3 regions of the Paenibacillus sp. FSL R10-2796 genome follow, and region 2 is predicted to be linked to each of the others. Evidence: predicted binding sites of a transcription regulator. Region 2 holds the regulator's gene; each other region holds the start of a gene.
What was found. The regulator Rex, encoded in region 2, represses fermentation and respiration genes when NADH is low (regulators of the CRP and FNR family bind a similar motif). The targets are predictions, from matches to a motif close to TTGTGAAATATTTCACAA.
Positions count from the first base shown of each region.

Region 1: a site for Rex is predicted at 2,633-2,650, ahead of NST58_RS12475 (DUF1641 domain-containing protein). Genes of this name have one in related genera too.
Region 3: a site for Rex is predicted at 1,759-1,776, ahead of NST58_RS32260 (cytochrome ubiquinol oxidase subunit I). Genes of this name have one in related genera too.

Region 1 covers NZ_CP150178.1:2,807,118-2,813,228, reverse strand. The annotation lists gene NST58_RS12485 (SGNH/GDSL hydrolase family protein) at 47-673, opposite strand; gene NST58_RS12480 (NAD(P)/FAD-dependent oxidoreductase) at 838-2,016, opposite strand; gene NST58_RS12475 (DUF1641 domain-containing protein) at 2,057-2,500, opposite strand; gene NST58_RS12470 (DUF2785 domain-containing protein) at 2,701-3,543, opposite strand; gene NST58_RS12465 (nitroreductase family protein) at 3,765-4,382, shown strand; gene NST58_RS12460 (hypothetical protein) at 4,493-5,113, opposite strand; gene NST58_RS12455 (EFR1 family ferrodoxin) at 5,117-6,001, opposite strand.
Region 2 covers NZ_CP150178.1:4,840,177-4,846,287, forward strand. The annotation lists gene NST58_RS21925 (AAA family ATPase) at 1-318, opposite strand, end outside; gene NST58_RS21930 (hypothetical protein) at 311-853, opposite strand; gene NST58_RS21935 (DUF5590 domain-containing protein) at 1,264-1,782, opposite strand; gene NST58_RS21940 (amidohydrolase) at 1,955-3,256, opposite strand; gene NST58_RS21945 (redox-sensing transcriptional repressor Rex) at 3,243-3,896, opposite strand; gene dinG (ATP-dependent DNA helicase DinG) at 4,027-6,111, opposite strand, start outside.
Region 3 covers NZ_CP150178.1:7,235,504-7,241,614, forward strand. The annotation lists gene cydB (cytochrome d ubiquinol oxidase subunit II) at 1-307, opposite strand, end outside; gene NST58_RS32260 (cytochrome ubiquinol oxidase subunit I) at 294-1,697, opposite strand; gene NST58_RS32265 (cold-shock protein) at 1,920-2,147, opposite strand; gene NST58_RS32270 (cold-shock protein) at 2,240-2,440, opposite strand; gene NST58_RS32275 (trypsin-like peptidase domain-containing protein) at 2,860-4,107, opposite strand; gene NST58_RS32280 (hypothetical protein) at 4,496-4,702, shown strand; gene NST58_RS32285 (MBL fold metallo-hydrolase) at 4,671-5,477, opposite strand; gene yycI (two-component system regulatory protein YycI) at 5,492-6,111, opposite strand, start outside.

The DNA.
Region 1 (6,111 bases), 2.0 Mb from region 2:
CAACCTGCTTATTAAAGCGTGGTTCTAGTCTTAAAAGGGCAATTGATTAGATTGCTCCCATCGTTTTGAGCCAAGCATCCGCAATAAGTGCATGACCTGCAGGAGTAGGATGTACTCCATCATATGCCCAGTAAGCCGGTTCTGCTTTTACGGAAGCCGCTGCAAAAAGTCCATCTAGCGGAACCAGCGGCGCCCCATATTCACGTGCCAGCTCGCGGACAATATGAATTTTAGGATCAAGATCCTGACGCCAAGTTCTACGATCTTCCGGTACAGGCAAAACAAAAGGCTCTATAAGCACTAATTTAGCATTCAAAGATTTCCGAGTGCGTTCGATCAGGTCCCGATATGAAGCTTCAAACTGCTCGGGAGTGGTTTCTTCACCAGAATCAAAACGCCGCCAAGTGTCATTAATTCCAATATAAATGGACACCCAAGTCGGCTTCAAATCCAGACAATCCTGATCCCAACGTCCCTGTAAATCAACAATACGGTTGCCACCAATACCACGGTTAATAAAAGTAAGATTCTTCTCTGGATATAAATACCCCAGACGAGCGGCGACCATCATTGCATAACCTACTCCAAGTGATGAAGCGTCTTCATGATTACGCCCCCAGTCTGTAATGCTGTCCCCTTGAAACAGAATGACATCGTTTTGTTGGAATATCATAAATGAAATCCTCCTCTAACTACCTCTGTTAATATAACCCAATCTATTATATCAAATACAATGAATACAGCCTACTGTGAAACATCAATAATGCAAACATTTCACTAAAAAAACAATAACAAAAACCCCGCTCAGATTTGAGCAGGGTTTAGGGTTAAGCTATATTAGTAAGCTAGGCTGAACAATCCTTTAATGTGGGACAAGTAACGGATATTACTTGCTTCCTTCATCAGAGTTGCAGGCAAGCCCTTTAACGGAGTAGAACTTGCACCAACGATGGCAACACCGTCTTTACGGCCTAAGCTAGCAAGTGTACCAGAGTTGATTGGGCTAAAGCTTTCAAACGATTTATTTTTCAAGAAGGCATACAGATTGTATCCGATCAATTCACCCATTTGCCAAGCAATTTGCGCAGTTGGAGGGTAAGGACGTCCATCTTCTGCAAAGACCACCGCGCTGTCACCAGCAACGAATACATCTTTGTGGGAAGTGGATTGCAAGAATTCATTCACCGTTGCACGACCTCGGTTAACTTCAAGACCCGATTCGCCGATGAGTGGATTTCCTTGTACGCCACCAGTCCATACAAATGTGTTAGCAATAATTTTTTGACCGTCTTTCAAGTCAATCGCATTGCCTTCTACATTCGTAACAGGAAGACCTGTCAGGAATTGAACACCACGTTTCTCCAAGCTTGCTACAGCACGTTCGATTAATGCATCTGGCAATACTGGAAGGATTTTAGGACCTGCTTCAACGAGCATAAGCTTAATTTCTTTAGGATCAACGCCATATTTTTTAGTAAGTGTAGGCAATACATCCGCGATTTCACCAACAAGCTCAACACCTGTTAAGCCGCCGCCACCGATCAGGATGTTTGCATCTGCTTCATTTTTCGATTTCGCATATTCACGAATACGATCTTCAATATGTTGATGAATTTTGTTAGCATCTGCAGCTGATTTCAATACCATACTGTATTGTTCAAGCCCTGAAATGCCAAAATAAGCTGTAGTGCTGCCAAGACCTACAACAAGCGCATCATAAGTAAGTGTCACACCATCAGAAAGAACAATTTGTTTGTTCTCCACAGAAAATGAATTAACCTTCGCGATTTTCAGGTCAATATCTTTCCCTGCGAAAAGCTTAGTTAGAGGCATAGCTACAGCACCCTCTGCAACACTACCTGCTGCAAGACGATGCAATTCTGTAATGATTTGGTGTGTAGGATACTGATTAACTACAGTAATTTTAGCTTCATCTTTTTTGAGATATTTGCGTACGGTTAAGGCGCTTAGTAGACCACCATAACCTGCTCCTAGAATGACAATATGTTTAGACATGATGTTTCCTCCGTCCCTTACGTATAAGATATGAAAATGATTATTTCTGCTTACTGCGTTCTCCAGCAACTTGAAGGTATGCATTTACGAAACGGAAAAGCTTTTGCGCTTGCGGATCTTTCAACAACTTCATAAGACCAAAAAGACCAATAACTTCGTTACTTTCATTCGCACGATCTTTTGCTTCGATCACTGTAGCTGCCATATTCTTCGCGGAATGCACTACAGGTTCAGCAAGTTCTTTAATTGCACTTACCGTATCACTTTTCAAGACATCATCCGCTGCGACAGTTTGCACAAAGTCATAGGACTTTGTAAGCACGCCAACAAGCTCAGTTAATTTTGGCAGCTGTTCCACCAAGACTGTTAATGATTCCTGAACTTCTGGTTTCAAGAGCTGTTCTAGAACATCCATTTGTTCCTTGCTAACAGCTACTTTTGGTGATTCTTGTTCAGGTTGTGTTTGAGTGATTGATTCTGACATATCCAAATCTCCTCTGCAATAAGCTTTGCTGCTTAATAGTAATGAAAAACATAAGAACTTTTAACGCCATATTTCTATTATAGCACTTATCAAGTTATAAATGTCACAAAGTTTTTGAATTTCCATAAAATTTTGTGATTTTTATTACATTATAATAAATTATTTAAATTACCAGTGTTAATTAAAACCGTTTGAGTGAATTAATGTACAAATTCATTCAAATTCTTCTCAGTTTTCAACAAAACATCCACAATGTCCATATTCTTCTCTGTTAGAAGTAACCTGAAATAAAGAGAACGCAGGAAGTTCTTTGTATTTATTCGAGTAACGTACTGGCTGTGGCTTCTAGGCCAACTGCCACATTGCGCCAAGTTGAGAATCCAATCGGTTATAGACTGCTGTGGAAGTAAATGATGATCGATGATTGTAACTATAATAGTAGCAATCCGTTCATCTTCTTCCTCCCTGAATATGTATTGATCGTTATAAAGCATCTTTTGAATAACTGCCAGAACCTCTTCCCGCACCGCGGCATCACTCTCCGAGCATAAAACCAGCTCATCCAAGGCGTCGGCGCCATGAGCTGCTGCGTGTGCCCAGCCTTCTTTTTCCATATAACCTCTTAAGTCCCGTTCTTCCTCATAATAACGAATCAAACCCTGCTTCACCTTTATAAATTCAGAGCTATCTAATATCACCTTTTCCCTATGCCGCTGGAGAATAAGAGCAACAACCAATACAGAAAATGTTCTTGTATACACCGTGAGATCTTCTTTATTCCCAATGTGATAAAACAGATGCTGCTCGTCAAGAAGTATCCACAGCAGTTCACGAAGCTCCGTATCATTAAACCAACGTTTCTCATTAATCCATTTGTAGAATGTGGAATAAATCAATTCATCACGCAGTACAGGCTCGGGATCTCCTATATGCTCAAGCATCAACTTCACATAATCCTTTATATCCTCTCCACTTCTAAGCTCGTAGTCATTCTCTTCTATTCTTTGCAAATCTATCATCAATTGTTCTCTACTATTAATCAATTTATCCACCCTTTCATCCACTGTGTTTCTACATATCCTAATATCCTAATTTATGTCCTATTTTTTGACAACAGGGTATTCAAGATTAACTTCAATAAATTTTATCATTGACGAATTTTTTAGGCTGTGTTATTTTGAGTTAGTAACATTTAGTTAGTTCATTTACAAATATCAGGTGTTGATATTTTACAACCGAATACATACACAACGGAGGAATACTTATGAGCGCTTTTACAGACTTGATTCAGTCACGCAGATCCGCTATGAATTTTGTGGAAGGGGTTATCATCCCTCAGAATGAATTAGAGGAAATGTTCTCTTATGCCAGATTGGCACCCTCGGCCTATAATCTACAGCATACAAATTACAAAGTGATATCTAACGAGAGCTTAAAAGAAGAAATTCGCGAAGCAGCTTACGGCCAATATAAAATCCATACTGCTTCAGCAGTTATTGTAGTGCTAGGAGATAAGCATGCTTATCAGCAGGCTCCAGAAATCTATGGCGGGCTTAAAGCTTTAGGAGCGATGTCACAAGAGGAATATGATGAGCAAATAGAGATGATTAACAATGCTTACATTGATAAGGATGCTTTTCAAAGAGATGAAGCAATACGTAATGCCTCTCTCTCTGCCATGCACTTTATGCTGATCGCCAAAGATAAAGGTTGGGATACCTGCCCGATGATCGGCTTCGATGCTGATGCTATCCAATCCACCTTGAATCTGCCGGATCATATGGTACCTGTTATGCTGATCACGATCGGCAAAGACAAAAAACATAAAATCAGACCCCGCGGCTACCGTAAGCCAGTCAACGAATTCGTTGAATTCATCTGATTATAGATACAGCAAAACGTTCCATCCGAGGCAAGTAGCGGGTGGAACGTTTTTTAATTGAAACTCATCATGAAGATAATGAACCGTGTGCCCGATATACAAGAGAGGCTCTACTTCGCATATTGTAAAATGGCAATCGCTGCTCGTTCCCGTCGTTCGGAGTCATCACAAATCAAAGCATCTTTCAAAATATTAAGCGCCTTAGAGAGCGTCTCCTCATCCAATTCCAGCGGACTATTCACTTCTTGTTCATTAGCAGAAACACCTGTAATCCACAGATCCAAGCGAGCGCTTGGTTTTGGACCCTTATATTGTACAACCGGTGCACTTTGGTTAAATAACTCCCGCACGCCTGCGTTTAGTTCAGAAATCGGCAGACTTTTCAACCACGTCACACCACGCCGATGGCATGTACCCTCGTCAACATTATCAGTTAACTCGTTGTAAAAATAATCTCCGAGGTCCCCGAGATGTACCCAATCTCCATCGGCCACCAGCACATAATCTCCATCTTGCATCGTATGTACAAATAGCTGAAGGGCTTGCAGATGTTGCATAAGCTCCAACTCACTATATTGGTATGTGCCAATCAATCGATCATGAAGTTCCTCTGTGCTTAGATTCTCCAGATCCCCTATTCCGGGGTAGCCGATACTCACATAATTATCCTCCAAAAATGTGCTGATCCGCTCAATCCCCAGTGGCTTCGATCCCATCCGAAACAGATTCATATGTCATTCCTCCAAATACTTAATAAAATGCTTGTAGTAGCCCTTGGATTTGGGAGTAACAAACCGTCCATCATTCGCAGAATCCTTCATTAGTTTATGAAGATTCGGACCTCCAGTATAGGGATCTACTACGCTAGCCTTAAGTCGTGTCGCTTGGATTGCCTTCTGAGGACAAGAATAAACACAACGCATACATAATAAACAATTTTGACTGAAAACAATTCCTTCTACGCCGCTACTAATATTGGATGTTGGACAGTTTCTGACACATTTTAAACATAGTGTGCAAGCGTCGGTTGTACGCAATCCTTTGGCGAAGTATTTTCCCCCTTGGTGTTCCTCACAATAGTATACTGTTCTCAGAACCCGCTCCAACACAGGGTGAATCGGCAGATTTCGTGGTGTCCGGTTTACGATTTCCTCTGCAAACAATTCCACCTTACGCTGTGCGGCTTGATACAACTGCTTATTCAACCTGTCATTGTATTTGATATAAAAATTACATGGCATCGCCAAAATCGAATTGTGAAAGGGATTATATCCCTTCCCACGCAAAGAACGAAGCACCGTATTCGAAGCACCGTTATTGATATAGTGTGGAGAGGATGCCGTTTTGAATACAAATGCCGGGGTTCCATTACAATCAGGTAGCCCTTCTGCAAAACGTTCAACAAAACCGGAAGCGCCAAAGCCTAGAACCGGATGACCAATACCTATAAGATCATAGGCTTCATATTCTACAGAACGAGTGCCTTTAAAAACATCTTCCACTCTAAACAAATCTACATCTTGCCCTTTACTTCTTAGCCTTTCAGCAAATTGCTTAGCAATAATCTCCGTATTGCCCGTACCTGAGAAATAAAATATGGCCGTCTTTGCATTATGCATTCCATCCCCTCCCAGATCAAATATACCTCATTCCCGTCTGGGAAAGCTGTGAAGTTGAGATGGGTTTTGGCTAATTCGGACTCAGTTGCTCTTATTTCCATAATTCCGCT
Region 2 (6,111 bases):
CCCTTTCAAAGGCCGAATCCCGAATTTGCTGATTTCCTCATGCCGGATCAAAAAATCCAACGCTTCACGAAGCTCCTGTTTTGCATTGTCTTGCCCGCCAATTTCTTCAAAAGTAAGCTTTGAAGGTCCATCCTTCTTGCGTTTCTTCCCGGCACCTGCATTTACCGCAAGTCCGCCTCTTAAATGAGCAATGATAAGTAAAGCCGTGAGCATCCCAGCAGCAATTACAATCGGGAATATATTAATGCCTAGAAAAGCCATGAAAATAAACAAGACAGGAACAAATCCGATTAGAATTTCTTTAAGGTATTTAGGCATTATTCCATACCCCCAATGTCGCAGGTTTTCGCGGCAAAATAATAAATTTGCTTTCTTTTCCATTACTCAAGCTTACATAGACATTATTGTCGTCAATTTCTGTTGAGGCTATCACATTTTTATATTGCGGATATTGCGCTTTGAGTCCATCAAGTTCTGTGGGTATAAGTGTATATTTACGGCTCTCCATGGCTTCAGCTACAGAGAACATCGCTTTATCCCAGTATTCATCCAGCAATTCACTGGAGTTCTGTTCTACATCAAGTTTTAGTGTACGTCCATCAATCATCGATTTTCCTTCTTGGGAGACGTACTGAACCAGCTCACGTAATTTCGTGCCTGGCTGGAGATCAAGTTTCAAAGTGACCTCATTGCGGTTAATACTGATATGAGAATTATTGACGCCCTCATATTGAGATACAATCTTCTGAAGTGGTTCCTGCATTGCAAACTGACGATACAAAAAGAAGCCACCAAACAATAGAGTAGCCGACAGTAGAGACGTTATCAGCACAGGTACAAGACGTAATTTCAAGAAACGTCCTCCTCTCAAAGATGACAAAATATAAAGCTCATTATAATAATTTATAGCTACTTGAGAGCTCATCAGAGAGACTGAAGTCTCTTATTGCTGTTCTAATTACAAGTAGTAGTATATCACAGGTGTATATACTAATTTCAAAATAAATGTGAATATATTTAAAATTTAATTTTTTAAATATTTCCATCAATACCAAATAAATTCCTCACTTTCGACAAAACCGGCCTTGATTTTTAATCAATCGGCCTATTTTCGTATGTGAATTTAAGAGAATATTCGATGATAACCACCCATTCAGTATATCACTTAGTATATCACTTTTGTACATCAAATAAATGTAAACAAGCGAACTTATTATAAGTTCGCTTGTTTACTATGACACCCTTAATTTCCTTATGTTCAGCTTAACTTTTAGGTAAACTGTAACCTTCGCCCATTCGGGACCCATCCGAAAAGCGATAAAATTGATAATAATACCGACCGCTCTGTTTATAAAAAAGCTGCCAAGCATACTCTCCGTTATATACTCCCGGCAGCAAGCGTTCAATCGTTATGTCCGGAAGATCAGCTTTGATAATGCCGCGTATTTGGGCTTCCGAGGTTCCTTTACTTAGTTCCTCAGCAAACACTGCGTCGTCGCCTTCAGCAAATTTTCCATCTACCGTAAAGCGGACCCAGACCATAAGAGCAGTCCCGGCTTCATTTTTCCCTGTTAATACCCAGTACACTGCATTTTCATCCCAAACCGATTTTTGTGCTTTGGTTACCTCTGTTAGACCCGCTCTGGTTTTGGCAACATCCTTAGCGATATCACGCTCGTTCCATTGATCTTTCATAATATAGGCATAGAACTGGATAAGTCCAAACCCCAGGAGCAGAATCAGAACTGACCCCAGGAGGATCCATTTTTTCCTTTTCTTCAAGGTACAGCTCCCTTTCTAGTAATATATCTTTTTTGATTATATAACACACCCGCGTGTTTATCCAAAATTTCATAATTTTCTAGGTTTCCCAGCCTTAAAAATACACAAAAGGCCGCAACTTTTGCTAAAAGCAAAAAGTCGCAGCCTATTATTTATTCGTTATTCTCCAGACTTAACGCTTCAATAAACCTTCGAAGGCTTCTTGCGCTTTACGCCGGATAGCTTCCTCATCCAGGGTTAAGCATTGTCCATGCTTGATGACCTGTTTACCATTCACCCACACATGCTCAACATCCTTAGCGCTAGCAGAGTAAACCGCATGAGACAACAGATCTGTGTGTGGCAGCAAATGCGGCTGATCGATATCAATAGCAATGAAATCTGCTTTCATCCCTACAGCAAGTCTGCCTACATTATTTAAAAAGATGGACTGCGCGCCATATTCTGTAGCCATACGCAGAGCCTCTGGAGCTGGAACAGCCGTTGGATCACCGCTGACACCCTTATGAATGAGAGCTGCAAGCCGCATCTCTTCAAACATATCCAAGTTATTGTTGCTTGCCGCGCCATCCGTGCCAAGAGACACCTTCACACCAGCTTTTAGAAGATCAGTAACCCGAGCCACTCCGCTAGCCAACTTCAAATTACTGCCCGGATTATGAGATACACCCACATTATGGCGAGCCAAGATCTCAATCTCTTCATCATTTAAATGAACACCATGTGCAACTATCGAGGGACGTGTGAACATGCCAAGCTTCTCTAAGTGAGCTACAGGACGCAACCCGTAATCCGCCACATTTTGTTCCACTTCACGTTTCGTTTCGGACATATGCGTATGCATCGGTAAATCCAGATCATGCGCTGCCTGCACGAACTTAACCAGGAAGTCCGGAGGGCAAGTATAAGGGGCGTGCGGCGAGATCATAGTAGTAATTCTGCCTTCAGCCTTTCCATGCCAGTTACGGGCAAAAGAAATCGCTTCCGCAAGCTTGTGATTCTGTACATCCTCTGGACATAACCCGATCACACCACGCATCAATACGGAACGGATACCTGATAACTCAGCTACCTCGGCTACTCGGTCCATATGATCATACATATCGAGGAAGGTCGTAGTTCCACCCTTCAGCATTTCCAATACAGATAAGGAGGTTCCCCAGTATACATCATCACCGGTGAACTTTTCCTCCATTGGCCACATCTTCTCCTGAAGCCACACTTGTAGCGCTAAATCATCTCCATATCCACGCAGCAAAGACATCGCCGCATGACCATGTGTGTTTACAAGTCCAGGCATGAACAGCAGACGGCTGCCATCAACCACTTGCACTCCAGCTTCCATCTGAGGCTCTTCTTTTCCTATGTAAGTGATTAAATCATCTTCAATAGTCATATATCCACTCAGAACCGGCTCATCCGTTCCCGGAGTCAGAAAATACCCGCCCTTAATTATCGTTTTATTGTTGTTCATGTTCGCTTTCTTCCTTTCCATCCCGCAAGTAATAAGCAAGACTTTGCAGATCAGTTGTAAAATCAGCTGCATGCACCCGGATATTCGGTGGTGTCTTCAGAATCACAGGGGCAAAGTTCAAAATCGCTTCAATCCCAGAAGAAATGAGAATATCTGCTACATTTTGAGCTTCTGAATCAGGTACGGTAATAATGGCAATGCGAATACCTTGCTCACGAATCGTGCTGCCTAGTTCATCCATCGGTTGCACAGTAAGGGAGTTGATCTTACGTCCAACCTTAGGAGCGTACGAATCAAATATAGCCGTGATTTTCATAGTATCTTTAAGATATGCATTGTAATTAGACAAGGCATGTCCGAGATTACCTGCTCCAACTAAAGCTACATTAAGCTGTTGATCCAGCTTCAGGATATGACGGATTTTCTCAATAAGATACGTTACATCATAGCCGATACCTTTTCTGCCGAAGTCACCAAAATATGCTAAATCCTTACGAATCTGTGCGGGATTAAGATCAAGCTTTTGTCCAAGTTCCTGAGAGGAAACTGTTAATATTTCGCGATTCTGGAGATCATTCAAAAAACGCAAGTACACAGGCAGTCTGCGAACAACGGCTTCTGATATTTTATCCGATTTCATATTTTTCCTCCTAAAAATAGTAATGTTCTTGTGAAAATCCATATTCAAACGTCTACCTCTCCTTATTAAGGACGGTACTGTAACACACCGCCCTTAAGGATAAGGAGGAGCTAAACTGAAGACGAGCGTTTTAAGAAGCGCCGCCATCCTCTAGCCATTCCGCTATGCGAGGGACCATTTGATCAGTAAGCATATGCTCCATTTTGGGACCAGGCAATGAATAAAGGAAATACTTCCCGTAATGAGATTCAATAACCCTTGTATCATAAACAATAACTATTCCGCGATCCTGCGCCGTGCGAACCAGTCTTCCGAATCCCTGCTTAAAACGAATAACCGCTTGAGGAACAGATAATTTCATGAACGGATTCTTCTTCTGGGCCTGTAATAACTCCGACTTCGCTTCCGCCAACGGGTGATTCGGCGGTTGAAACGGAAGTCTCACGATGGCCAGGCAAGTCAGTGCTTCACCTGGAATATCTACACCTTCCCAGAAGCTGCTCGTCCCCAGCAATACGGATGCTGCACTGTCCTGAAAGCGGCGGATCAGCTTGCTCCGGCTGCCACCTTCCACGCCTTGACCAAGCACCGTAATCTCTTGTGAGGCTAAAGCCTCTTTAAGCGGATCATATACCTGACGCAGCATTTTATAAGAAGTAAACAGAACCAGCATCCGCCCACGTGTTGTTTTAGCAGCTTCCGATAATGACTGTACGAGTGTATCGACAAATCGAGCATCGCCCACACTGCCCTTCACACTAGGAAAATCACGCGGTATAACTAACAGTGCCTGCTCGCGATACTTAAAGGGAGAAGGAAGAAGTGAGGTCATTAGACGTCCTTCTTCCGCAGCTTCGTTAAGTCCGAGATTATCAATCATAAATTGAAAAGATTTATCTACAGACAGCGTCGCCGAGGTAAGCACGATGCTTTTTTTCTTATCGAAGAACAACTCTTTAAGCTGGCTGCTAACATCCACAGGGACAGCATACATCTGCAGTGATTTGCTGCGGTAATTCCCATTTGCCTCCAGCCAATATACTACATTATCGTCATTCAGCCCCATAAAGAATCTTACTTGCTCACGGATGGAAGCCAAATCCTTAAATAAACCGCTAATATCAGTAACAAGACTGTCTGCTGAGGATTGGCTTTCCTGGTCGCGCATCTCGTTAAGCATTTTATCACCCTTACGGATGATGTCGCTTAACGTCAGATTCATAGTGTTCTCTAGTGCAACCAATTCATCCCAATCCTTCGGCTTACGGGCGGGAATCAAACGCATAACCAGTTGTCCCGCTTCCCCTGCCCCTGCATCACTGCGTTCCGGCAAAAGGCTGAACAGCTTGTCGCTGAGTGCATCCCAGGTTTCTTTGACGGTAAGCAGATCCGGGTAGATCCGATCGATGACTCCGCTCCATTCTGAAGCCTCTTCACTGCCTGACGACTGTAATATCTGGCGCAGAGCAGGAAGCTGTCCGTTTCGGCTATCTTTATACAGCCGCGATAATGTGTGTGCCACAGTGAAATGCTTCATATGCATGCCAAGATGTTTACCAGCCACATCTTCTAAATGATGTGCTTCATCAATGACAAGATGCTCGTAAGCCGGAAGCAGCTGGTGCCCAGCCTTAACATCTGCGAATAGCTTGGAGTGGTTCGTAATAACCACGTCAGCAATCCCAGCTTCATGCTTGGCCCTATGATAATAACATTTGCGGAACCAAGGACAAGAACGGCCCAGACAGGAATCGGTATCGCTTGCCACCGTCTCCCAGAAATCACCGCCCCGGCCGCTTAAATTCAGCTCTTCATCATCCCCTGATTCACTTTGAGTGAGCCATACAATCATCTGAGCGGCAGTAAGCGCATCTTCCCTTGGGCTTATAAAGTCCTTTTTATTAATTTTATGCTCAAACTTACGCAGACACAAATAATGCCCTCTTCCCTTAAAAATAGCAGCTTTAAACGGAAAAGGAACTACCTGCGTTAACAAAGGGATATCCCGCTCGCGCAATTGGTCCTGCAGATTAATGGTATGAGTGCTGACCATGACTTTTTCATTGGTGCGAACGCTTTGATAAATGGCAGGCAACAAATAACCGAGCGATTTACCGGTTCCTGTGCCCGCTTCGATCAGTAGGTGTTTGTCTTCGGCAAGTGCCGTCATCACCTCATTGATCATAATATCCTGAGCTTCCCGGCTTTCATACTG
Region 3 (6,111 bases), 2.4 Mb from region 2:
ATTCAAAAGCGACACCACGCGCTATCAGAGCTAATAAGGCAAATACAAAAGGAATATAGAATCCACTAAACAGCGTTGCATACCACTCAGGGAAAGCCGCAAACATTGCACCCGCAGCTGTGATAAGCCATACCTCATTCCCATCCCAGAAGGGTCCGATCGAGTTAATCAGAACACGGCGCTCTGTATCATTTTTAGCGAGAATTTGTGTTTCCATCCCTACGCCGAAATCGAAACCCTCCAGGAAGAAGAACCCTATAAACAGAACTGCAATCAGCACAAACCACAATTCATTAAGAGATATCATGGGAACCCTCCTCGTTATATGGATCATTCGAATCGCCGTGATCGTTATCCATTGCATAAGGACCTTTTTTAATCACTTTAATAAACAATCCGACCAACACTAATCCTAGAATTAAATAAATCGTTGTAAAAGAAATCACGGAGAACAGAACTTGACCACTTGTAATATTAGGCGACACACTGTCTTCCGTTGTCATCAGTCCGAATACCGTCCATGGCTGACGCCCGAATTCGGTCATAACCCAACCGGCTGTATTCGCAATCGGAGGAAGCAACAAGCCCCATAACATAAACCGCATAAACCAAGTGTTCGGACGGTCCATTTTTTTGCGCCACATTAAGTACATAGCGTACATTCCCAATACAATCATTAACGTTCCTGCTAGAACCATGATCCGGAAACTCCAGAATGTCGTACGTACAGGTGGAATATAGTCACCGGGGCCATAGGTTTGCTCATACTCCGCTTGCAGCTCAAGCATACCTTTAACTTCACCGGAAAATTTACTGTATGAAAGGAAACTCAGCATATAAGGAATTTGAAATTCTCCACTACTAATTTGATTCTTTGGATCAATGTTTGCCCATACGGTCCAAGGTGCCGGGTCACCACTCTTACCCCACAGTCCTTCGGAAGCTGCCATTTTCATTGGTTGAGTTTCAACCAAATATTGCGCTTGGGCGTGACCAGCAACAGCTACACCAATAGAAGAAATAATCCCTACGATGGCTGCAATCTGAAAAGACTTCTTAAAGAAAGAAACCTCTTGTTTCTTCAATATTTTATAAGCACTAATACCTGTTACAAGAAAAGCACCTGTTGCATAAGCAGCCAGTACTGTATGTGGGAATTCAACCAGCAATTGTCCGTTCGTAATAAGCGCGAAGAAATCATTCATTTCTGCACGTCCATTATTTATCTCAAAACCCACAGGATGCTGCATAAAAGAGTTAGCCGCTAGAATCCAGAATGCAGATAACATCGTACCGAATGCTACCAGCCAGATGGACAGTAAATGTACTCGCTTGGACACCTTATCCCAGCCGAATATCCATATCCCAATAAAAGTAGACTCGAGGAAAAAGGCTGCCAATGCCTCAACTGCAAGTGGAGCCCCGAATACATCACCCACAAAACGTGAATAATCGGACCAGTTCATCCCGAACTGAAATTCCTGCAAGATTCCTGTAACTACCCCTACTGCAAAATTGATGAGGAATAGCTTTCCCCAGAACTGCGCCATTTTTTTGTACTCTTCATTACCTTTTCTAACGTACATTGTCTCCATGATTGCAATCAAGAGCGCTAGTCCGATTGATACCGGTACAAAGAAATAGTGGAATATTGTCGTCGACGCAAATTGTATACGCGACAGCATTACTGTATCCATATTTGTCCCTTCCTTCTCCCCTTTTCGTTAATTATATTCTGTCAAAAATTTAAACTTCTTTTTGTGATAAATGTCACATAAAGATAGTCATTTAACGGTGAAATTCAAATGATTTGTGACAAAGATCACAATTTAGCATAAAGAAAGCAAAAAAAATAAGACGGTTTACCCGTCTTGAGTGGTTCGTCGTTCTATTAAATGCTTGACTCATTTAGGTATTGGTTAGATGGAAATACCCTTCTTCAGCGATTTGAGATCGCCATTCGAATTAAGCAATTGGGGTAGCATCTTCGTGCTGCGAACCATTGGAGAGTCACATAGACGGCAAGAAGGCGCATGTTCAAATGCGAAATTATCCCTCATCCATCCGTTGCATCCCTCATTGGTACATGCCCAAATTGCGGTATTTTCTTCCGGTATTTCTTCCAAAGGTTTCTTCCGGTAGTTCATTGCCGTTCCTCCCATCCTGTAAGTCAATAGTGAGTAACTAGATATAAAAAGACCGTCCCAACTTTCACAAGCTGGGACGGTTTCTTCTATTATTACAGTTTTACAACGTTTTCGGCTTGTGGTCCACGGTTGCCTTGAACAACGTTGAATTCAACGCGTTGGCCTTCGTCCAAAGTTTTGAAGCCGTCGCCAGTGATTGCGCTGAAGTGAACGAATACGTCGCTTCCGCCTTCAACTTCGATAAATCCGAATCCTTTTTCTGCGTTGAACCATTTAACTGTACCTGTTTGCATGTGTGTTACCTCCACAAATTTAAATTAATATGTTCTTTTTATCTTCAAACAAAGAAAAAATTCACACATTGAAAAAGGTTGTATTACCAAATATGACAGCCCTTTTCAATGCGAGAATTAGGGACTAAATGTATGATTGATATCATATTACCACACCTGATTAGCAAAGGCAAGCAAGCATCCGAATATATCCGTTTTTGCCCTAATAAGTATTACCTTCCAATGTAAGGGCTGCCACTTAGTGTTTATTCCCTAAATAGATCCTTTTTCTGGCATAATTATCATGGTTTTAGAAAAATAGCTTTTCCAAAAACGTTACTTTTATCCGCTTTTTCAAGAAGGTACCCCCTCGGAATCGAAGGGGTAGTCCGCTCTACTTGTCGTAACTGCTATATCATTATATACCGACTTCCAGCATATTATTCCTGTGGTTTTTCAAGAAGTTTAACTGTTGCCTGTTTGGCCTCGCCGTTTCGATAGTAAGTAATTTTCAGATCATCACCGATCTTCGTATGATTATATAAGTACTTGCGAAGAGAAAGGGTAGATATGATTGATTGATCATTAAATTTGGTAATGACATCATTGAATTGCAGTCCAGCTTCCTTCGCAGGGCCAACGGCTTCTAGAACAACTACTCCATCCTTAACACTGTTCGGCAGGTTCAATTCATTGCGTTGATCTTCTGCTAGTGGAACGTACGGATTGTTCAAATCAACTGAATATACACCCAAGTAAGAACGGGCAATATGTCCTTTTTCAGCCAGCTCATTAGCGATATCTATCACATGATTGGCGGGAATTGCAAAACCCAAACCCTCTACACCCGTATCTGAAATCTTCATTGTGTTAATTCCAATGACCTTGCCATCCAGATCCACTAATGCGCCGCCACTGTTTCCTTCATTAATCGCCGCATCGGTCTGTATGACTTCTTGTTCCCAGTCATATACTCCATCCTGATTAAGGGATACGGGGACCATCCGTTCAGTATAGCTAACAATCCCCGAGGTCAATGTATCACCAAGTCCTAGCGGATTACCGATAGCAATGACCGTTTCACCTAGACGAAGCTTAGAGGAATCACCGAGCTGCGCGATGGTATCGATTCCTTTGGCATCAATAGAGAGTACCGCAATGTCGCTTACTTTATCCGTTCCAACGAGTGTTGCCTTACGAGTCTCTCCGTTCACTGTAACCACTTCGAGATTACCGGAGTCTTCGATGACATGATTATTAGTAATGATAAATGCTTTATTCCCTGTCTTTTTATAGATCACTCCTGAGCCTAGTGCAGACTCATCCAGAATGTTTAATTCTTCATTATCTTCTTTATGATTGATAATACTTACTACTGCAGGGCGAACCGTGGCAGCAGCTTGAATAATCCGGTCAAATGGATCACTACTGCTTGGGGCAACATTTCCAGTTGCTACAACCGGCTTCTGAGCAGTCTCATGACTCATCTGGCCTGTAAACATACTGAATAACAAAACTGCCACCACAGCGCTGACTAAGGAGCAAACGGCGGATATTTGCCAAGTAGATAAACCCTTACGCGATCTGCGTACAGAATGTCTACGATTAGCAAACGATCCCTTTGATGCTTCATCCCCTCTGGACCGCGAAACTTTAGTTGAATAGAAATCATCATCAAACAATCCCACCGAAAATCTCCCCCTTCTATTGCCAAGCGTTCACTGTTGGTAAGACCTGAACCTATAGCAACCACGTCCGAACCAAACCTCTGTAACCATTAGACTCCAAATATCACTAAAAAGTTTCACTTTATCCATTAACCCCACAAGAGTTTCGGTCAATCGTTAGATTATGATAATCTTTTAATATATCTTCTCTATTAGGAATATTTTGCAACTTAAAAGACTACAATAAAATAGAAGTGTCCCTAAAATTTTAGCATTGCTCATCACGCTTTTAATTGTATCACAGGCAACCTGCAATTCGGGATTTTCCTCAGCTAAAACACCTGCGAATTTTTTACAGTTTTCAGTTCTAATTACACTATATATTCACACTATTAAAGGAGGATTAATTATGAGTTCTTTTTCAACAAGTATGGATTTAGTCGAGTTTATCGGTAAGCTAGGTGACTTAAAGGATGAACACTACCACATGACCCTTGCCTTTAGCGCAATGATCGAATTGATGATTGAAAAAGGCCTAATCTCCCGTCAAGAATTAGATCGCAAGACCGCTGAACTTGATCAGCTTATGACTGGCTCAGCTTATCCCATGGCGTAGGTTGATCATAATACGTATCACACAGTCTGAACTCACTATCTTTGAAAAAACAGCCCCGATCCTCCATTGCGCCGCGTACCGACATTTTTGCCAAATCCATCATATTGTGATCCCGGCTTAAATGCGCCAAATAGGTCCGTTTGGTCCGCCCTGTAAGAATTTCGCTAAGCGCAGCTCCAGCTGCCTCATTGGAAAGGTGACCCATGTCGCCTAGGATGCGCCGTTTCGTATTCCACGGATAACGTCCCATTCTCAGCAATTCGATATCATGATTCGCCTCCAGCACCAATACATCTGCATCTGAAATTGCATCTCTTACCTTATCACTAACATAGCCCAGGTCTGTAGCTACACATAACTTCTCTTTTCCATCATAAAAATTGTAACCCACTGGCTCCGCCGCATCATGAGAAATCGCAAAGGATTCTACTCGCATACTGCCGAAATCCTTGTGCTGGCCAGACTCCATGATCATACGGTTATACTCCGGTATTTTACCAATTCCCTTCTCGATAGCTCCCCAGGTATTGGTGTTCGCATAAATCGGAAGATCGTATTTACGGGCCATGGCCCCGAGTCCCTTGATATGATCGGAATGTTCGTGTGTAACTAGAATCCCGTCTATATCATTACCCGTTAGTTCCCGCATGGCCAACAGCTCATCGATCCGCTTGGCACTAAAACCTGCGTCAATCATAAGTGTTGTCTCCCCGTTTCGTACCACCGTTACATTGCCGGTAGAACCACTGGACAGTACTGTAAATGAAATCCCCATTTTCCTTACTCCTTCTACTCTGTTGTCTTAGGACTGATGATGTCCGCACTAATAGCATCCACATAATAGGCATTGCCGTTCTCCAGCATAAACCGCCACATCGGCGAAGCTACCTGACTTTCCGAGTTGAACAGCTCACCGTAATATCCCAGCTCAATCTCCTTCACTACGGAATCTGCCGGGAAATACTTCTCTATCAAACTACTAAGTGCTTGCGATGCTGGAAGCACCTTCTGTTCTTTATCGCTGCTGCTTGTCCCTATTTCAATCTTCGGCCAGCGGTAAGCTACGATTTTTTGATCACTGTTAATCAACTCTAGCCTAACACGGAACAACGACCACTGATTTTGAACCAGCGGATGAAGAACGAACTTCCCAACCTCACTTTCCTGTGAATCAAAGCGATAATTGGAAATGTCAGGAATCTTATCCTCAAGCGCCTTGCTAAGCTCTGAGAAGGAAGAATAGATCAGCTTGCTGTCTATAGGTACATCTAATTCAATTGGTGGTTCAGTCTGCTCTTCAGCAGAATAACGATAAGTAATGTTAGGAAGCTGCGGGGTAGAAGCCGGAATGGGACACAATACACGAATCCCTTTCTGCTCCATTACGGCTTGGGTCTCAGCAGACAGGG